Regions from separate parts of the Hydrogenophaga sp. L76 genome, predicted to be linked through region 2. Evidence: predicted binding sites of a transcription regulator. Region 2 holds the regulator's gene; the other holds the start of a gene.

Region 1 (3,204 bases), 1.8 Mb from region 2:
ATCGCCCCCCTGTTCAGGAATGGAACACCTGCCCCGCGGATCAGCCGCCGCTGGCCGCTTCTTGCGCCTCCTGCGCAGCCAGATCGGCCATCTCGGCCTCGCTGAACACGCGCGAGCGGGTGTGGAACGCCTTGCCCTCCGGCCCTTCCAGCGAGAAGGTGCCACCATGGCCTTCGATCACGTCGATGATGAGCTGGGTGTGGCGCCAGTACGCGTATTGGGCCCTGCCGATGTAGAACGGGCAACCACCGATGTGGCCCAGGTACACGTCGCCCGCGCCCATGGTGATCTCGCCGGGCAGGTAGCAGTTGGCCGCGCTGTTGTCGCAGCAGCCGCCGCTCTGGTGGAACATGAGCTCGGGGCCGTGCTTCGTCTTGAGGAACTGAATCAACTCGACCGCGGCCGGCGTGGCAATGACTTTTTCAACCATGACTTGTCTCCTTGTTCTGAAAAGGCAAAAAGGGGAGCCGTTGCCAGCTCCCCTTGGATCTCACTTCAATCCGGGTGGATCAGAAGAAACCGAGTTTCTGTTCGCTGTAGCTCACCAGCAGGTTCTTGGTCTGCTGGTAGTGGTCCAGCATCATCTTGTGGGTCTCACGGCCGATGCCCGATTCCTTGTAGCCACCAAACGCGGCGTGTGCCGGGTAGGCGTGGTAGCAGTTGGTCCACACGCGACCCGCCTTGATGGCGCGGCCCATGCGGTAGGCCACGTTGCCGTTGCGGCTCCACACGCCAGCGCCCAGACCGTACAGCGTGTCGTTGGCGATTTCCAGGGCTTCGGCTTCGTCCTTGAAGGTGGTCACGGCCAGCACGGGGCCGAAGATTTCTTCCTGGAAGATGCGCATCTTGTTGTGGCCCTTGAACAGCGTGGGCTGCACGTAGTAGCCACCTTCCAGATCACCACCCAGGTGGGCCTGGCCGCCACCGGCCAGCACTTCGGCGCCTTCGGCCTTGCCCAGTTCCAGGTACGACAGGATCTTGGTCAGCTGTTCTTTGGAAGCCTGTGCGCCCATCATGCTGTCGGTGTCGAGCGGGTTGGCGTGTTTGATGGCGGCCACGCGCTTCAGGACACGTTCCATGAACTTGTCGTAGATGCTTTCCTGGATCAGCGCACGGCTCGGGCAGGTGCAGACCTCGCCCTGGTTGAAGGCGAACAGCACCAGACCTTCGACAGCCTTGTCGAGGAAGGCGTCGTCCTTGTCCATGATGTCGGCGAAGAACACGTTGGGCGACTTGCCGCCCAGTTCCAGCGTGGCCGGGATCAGGTTGTTGGCAGCGGCCTGGGCGATCACACGGCCAGTGGTGGTGGAGCCGGTGAAGGCGATCTTGGCGATGCGCTTGCTCGTGGCCAGCGGCATGCCGGCTTCGCGGCCGTAACCGTTGACGATGTTCAGCACGCCCGGTGGCAGCAGGTCGGCGATCAGCTCGGCCAGGATCAGGATCGAGATCGGGGTGGACTCCGCCGGCTTCAGCACCACGCAGTTGCCGGCGCCGATGGCAGGCGCCAGTTTCCAGGCCGCCATCAGGATGGGGAAGTTCCAGGGAATGATCTGGCCGACCACGCCCAGCGGTTCCTGGATGTGGTACGCCATGGTGTTCTCGTCGATCTCGCTCACGCCACCTTCCTGCGCGCGCACGCAGCCAGCGAAATAGCGGAAGTGGTCGACGGTCAGCGGGATGTCGGCGTTGAGCGTTTCGCGGATCGCCTTGCCGTTGTCCACGGTCTCGGCGTAGGCCAGCAGCTCCAGGTTCTGCTCGATGCGGTCGGCGATCTTCAGCAGGAGGTTGGAGCGCGTGGCGGCGTCGGTCTTGCCCCACTTGTCGGCGGCGGCGTGGGCGGCGTCGAGCGCGAGTTCGATGTCTTCGGCGGTGGAACGCGCGGCTTGCGTGTAGACCTGGCCACTCACGGGCGTGATCACGTCAAAGTACTGGCCCTTGCACGGCACGACCCACTCGCCACCGATGAAGTTGTCGTAGCGCGGTTTGTAGGCGATCTTGGCGCCGGTGACGCCTGGGGCTGCGTAAATCATGTGTGTCGTCCTCTGGGATGGTGGAGAAAAGGTGAATCGCCCGATGGGCTGCCTTCATCACCACAACTTCCGTGCCACGCCAGAAGACCGACTCAAATTGAGACGATTGCTCACTTTTTTGACGACACAAAGTGAAGGGTTGCGCCATTCAGGCCCAAGCCGCAGCGCACTGTGCCAGCCTGGTACGGCACACCCGTTCATATGAACAAGGTTGCCAACGCTGGATGCCGGTTACCCCGCCAGACCGACCACGAGCGCCGAAACGCCCATCGAAGCCCAGGCCCGCTGCCCTTTGCGCGCCGCGAACGGGTGCTCCGCAAAGCCCACCCACTGACCGCCACCGTCCAGCGCGAGCACCACCTCGTCACGCCCCTGCCCGCGCGCCAGCCGCTGAATGCGACCGGGCAGTACACACTGGCCCGGCGCGTCTTCCACCTCATCCCGGCCGACCCGCACCGCCGTGGCCTTGCACAACACCAGCGCCTCCAGCTCCGCGCGCAGGCCCAGCAGATCGGCGCTCTCACGCGTCACGCTCGACGTGAGCAGTGCCTGCCCCGGCGTGCGCAGCCGCACCAGCACCGTGGGATCGCCCTGCCCCAGCGGCTCCACCGCTTCGACACGGCAAGGCAACTGGTTGCGCATGCTGGTGCGCAAACCCAGACCAAAACGCAGACCAGATGACCCACCAGCAAAGCGCGTCAACACGGCCTCACGCGCCTGGGCCAGCTCGTCCGCCAGAGCCAGCAGCTGCAGCCCCTGCGGCGTGATGCTCGCACCGCCACCGCCGGAGCCGCCCACCGTGCGGTCCACCAGCGTCTGCCCGCTCAGGTTGCTCAGTGTGTCGATGGCCTGCCAGGCCGCCTTGTAGCTGATGCCCGCATCGCGCGCGGCCTGCGAGATGGAGCCGGTCTCGCCCACCCGGCGCAGCACCTCCAAGCGCTTGTCGCTGGGGGCGTGGCCTAGGGCCTCGGAGAGGGCGGTGTGGAGCGGTGGCCGGGTCATGGGCGGATTGTTCCATGGGATTTCAGGGGCCATGACTGGACGCTGATACCTGGACGTCGAGTTGTTGAGTTGTGTGGAGCCCGCCATCAACAGCCCGTCGCGATGGCAGGCCGTGTGCCTGCAGTAGGCTGATTGCTGCCACTTAGGTTCGACGGCAGAGTCCATGGGCGCC
Region 2 (3,204 bases):
AAGAACTCGCTGCCGTCGCCGCCGTCGGCCATCTGCGCGCTCTCGCGGCCCAGGCCGGGCGCGGGGGGCGCAGCCTTGCCGGCCGCGCCGGTGCGGGGGGCGCGCGGCTCCATGCGCTGGGCGCGGGCGCTGGCGTTTTCTCCAGCCACACCGGCCGCGGCGATGCGCTCGCCGTAGGGCGGGTTGAGCAGCATCACACCGGGTTTCTGCGTGGGCGGCATACGCTGCAGGGCGTCGCCGCCGCGCAGTTCGATCGCGTGGGCAACGCCTGCGCGCTCGGCGTTGCGCTGCGCAAAATCGACCATGCGGAACGACACGTCGCTGCCGAACACGATGGGCGCGTGGCCTTCGGGCCAGTCGCGCATCTCGCGCTCGGCTTCGTCCTGGATCGCGGTCCACACATGCTGCTGGAACGGCAGCATCTTTTCAAACGCAAAGCGGCGCAGCATGCCGGGCGGGATGTTGAGCGCGATCTGCGCCGCTTCGATCACCACCGTGCCGCTGCCGCAGCAGGGGTCGTACAGCGGGGTGATGTCGTCCAGCGTTTGTGCCTCGCCGCCGTTCCAGCCGGTGGCAGCGATCATGGCCGCGGCCAGCGTTTCCTTCAGCGGCGCGTCGCCCTTGTCTTCGCGCCAGCCGCGCTTGAACAGCGGCTCCCCCGAGGTGTCGATGTAGAGCGTGAGTTCGTCGGTGGTGACGTGGGCGTAGATGCGCACGTCGGGCCAGGTGGTGTCCACGCTGGGGCGTTCGCCGCGTTTGTCGCGGAAGCGGTCACAGATGGCGTCCTTGATCTTCAGTGCGGCGAAGTTGAGGCTGGTCAGCGGGCTGTGCTGCGCGGTGATCTCGACCTTGATGGTCTGCTGCGGCGTGAACCAGATTTCCCAGGCGATCTCGCTGGCTGCGTTGTACAGGTCCTGCTCGCCGCGGTAACCACCGTGCCAGAGCTGCACCAGCACGCGCTGGCTCAGGCGGCTGTACAGGTTCAGGCGCATGGCGTCGCGCCACGAGGCCTTGATGCCCACACCGCCGCGGGCCTTGAAGGCCAGCGGTTCGTTGGTGATGCGCTGCACCTCGTCGGCGAGCATGTCCTCCACGCCGGCCGCACAGGGGAGAAACAACTTCAATTGATTCACAGGCTTTTTCTAAGGTTGGCCGGTGCGATGCGAAGTGCCTCGCGGTACTTGGCCACGGTGCGGCGCGCGCACTCGATGCCCTGCTCCTTGAGCAGGTCGGAGAGCTGGTTGTCGGACAGCGGTTTCTTGGGCTCTTCGGAGGCGATGAACTGTTTGAGCAGGGCGCGCACCGCGGTGCTCGACGCGTTGCCGCCGGTTTCGGTGCCGAGCGAAGAGCCGAAGAAGTACTTGAGCTCGTAGGTGCCGAACGGCGTGGCCATGTACTTGGCGGTGGTCACGCGGCTGATGGTGGACTCGTGCAGGCCCAGCTCGTCGGCGATCTCGCGCAGCACCAGCGGGCGCATGGCGAGTTCGCCGTGCATGAAGAAGTTGCGCTGGCGCTCGACGATGGCACTCGATACGCGCAGGATGGTGTCGAAACGCTGCTGAATGTTCTTGATGAACCAGCGCGCTTCCTGCAGGCGCTGCTGCATGGCGGCGTGGCCGGCTTCGCCGCCGTTGTCCCGGCCGCCGCGGTTTTGGCGCATGGCGTTGGCGTACACGTCGTGCACGCGCAGGCGCGGCATCACGTCGGGATTCAGGATGACCTTGAAGCCCCGGCCGGCGCGTGTGACGATGACGTCGGGCACGACCACGTTGCGCTCCACATCGATGAAACGGCGCCCGGGTTTGGGTTCAAGCCGCGCGATGACACCCAGCGCGGCGCGCGCCGTTTCGTCGTCGATGCCGCACAGGGCGCACAGACGCTTGATGTCGCGTTTGGCCACCAGCTCCATCGACTGGTTGCAGATGGCCAGCGCCGCGCGCGCTTCGGGGGTGTTGCGCAGCTCTTCGATCTGCAGGCGCAGGCATTCGCCGAGGTTGCGCGCACCCACGCCGGTGGGCTCCATGTGCTGCAGCCAGCCCAGGGCCATGCGCAGCTGCGCTTCGACGGCCTCCAGCTCTTCGATGGCAGGCGAGGTGGCCTCGCGGCCGTGCATGAGCCGCCAGAAGCCCAGGGCGAGCTCGGCCATGTCGTCTTCGAGGTAGGCATCGTCGTTGAGCGATTCGATGAGGAAATACAGCGCCGCCGCGTCCTCGTCGCTCAGCCGCAGACAACGGGCCTGCTCGTGCAGGTGGTCCTGGAGGCTGACGGGACTGCGGGCCAGGTCGGCTGCGCTGGCGGTTTCGTCGTCGCCACCGGAGCCGCTGTTGCGCGCCGGTGCGTCGCCGCCCCATTCGCTGTCATCGGGCGCCATCTCGACCGTGCCGTCGCCTTCCCAGCTTTCTTCCACCGGGGTGGCGCCGTCGAGCCGGCTTTCGATCTCGTCGCCTGAGCCGCTGTCGGCGGGCGCGTCGGACGTGCTGCTGACGCGGTCAGGCAGCGGGCCGTCAAATTCGGCGGGGGCGGCCACGGCGTCGGCCACCGGCAGCGCGGCATCGGCGATCTGTTCGCCGGCGCTCACCGGCGCATCGACCTGCTCCAGACCGAAAGCCTCGCGCTCGGCGATCTCTTCCGTGCGCTCCAGAAACGGGTTTTCGTCGAGCATCTGCTCGACCTCCTGCGCCATTTCCAGCGTGGAGAGTTGCAGCAGGCGGATCGATTGCTGCAACTGGGGCGTGAGCGCCAGATGCTGCGATACACGCAGGGAGAGGCCTTGCTTCATGCCTGGGCGTACAGCAGCGGGAAACGGAGATTCGCCGCCGGGCCGCCCCAAGGCGAATCAACCCCCTTGGGGGGCAGCGCGCCGCGCAGCGGCAAGGCGTGGGGGCCACAAGACGCCGCCGGGCCGCCCCAAGGCGAATCAGCCCCCTCGGGGGGCCGCGAAGTACATGCAATGACGAGCGTGGAGGTCATGTTCACATGCGGAAGTTCTCGCCCAGGTACACACGGCGTACTTCGGCGTTTTCCACGATCTCTGCGGTGGGACCGCTGGCCAGAACATGGCCGTCGCTGATGATGTAGGCGTGGTCGCAGATGCCCAGGGTTTCGCGCACGTTGTGATCGGTGATCAGCACACCGATGCCCCTGGACTTCAGAAAACCGATGATGTGCTGGATCTCCAGAACCGCAATCGGGTCGATGCCGGCA

What was found. The regulator sigma-54, encoded in region 2, starts transcription at its own class of promoters, with help from an activator protein. The targets are predictions, from matches to a motif close to TGGCANGNAANCTGCTTT.
Region 1: the regulator sigma-54 is predicted to act here: its motif matches at 2,090-2,107, upstream of exaC (acetaldehyde dehydrogenase ExaC).

What each region holds. Positions count from the first base shown of each region.
Region 1 covers NZ_CM172807.1:4,483,367-4,486,570, reverse strand. The annotation lists gene AC23D4_RS21935 (DUF779 domain-containing protein) at 41-430, opposite strand; gene exaC (acetaldehyde dehydrogenase ExaC) at 510-2,030, opposite strand; gene AC23D4_RS21925 (TOBE domain-containing protein) at 2,262-3,032, opposite strand.
Region 2 covers NZ_CM172807.1:2,663,921-2,667,124, forward strand. The annotation lists gene AC23D4_RS12740 (THUMP domain-containing class I SAM-dependent RNA methyltransferase) at 1-1,133, opposite strand, end outside; gene rpoN (RNA polymerase factor sigma-54) at 1,130-2,779, opposite strand; gene lptB (LPS export ABC transporter ATP-binding protein) at 2,973-3,204, opposite strand, start outside.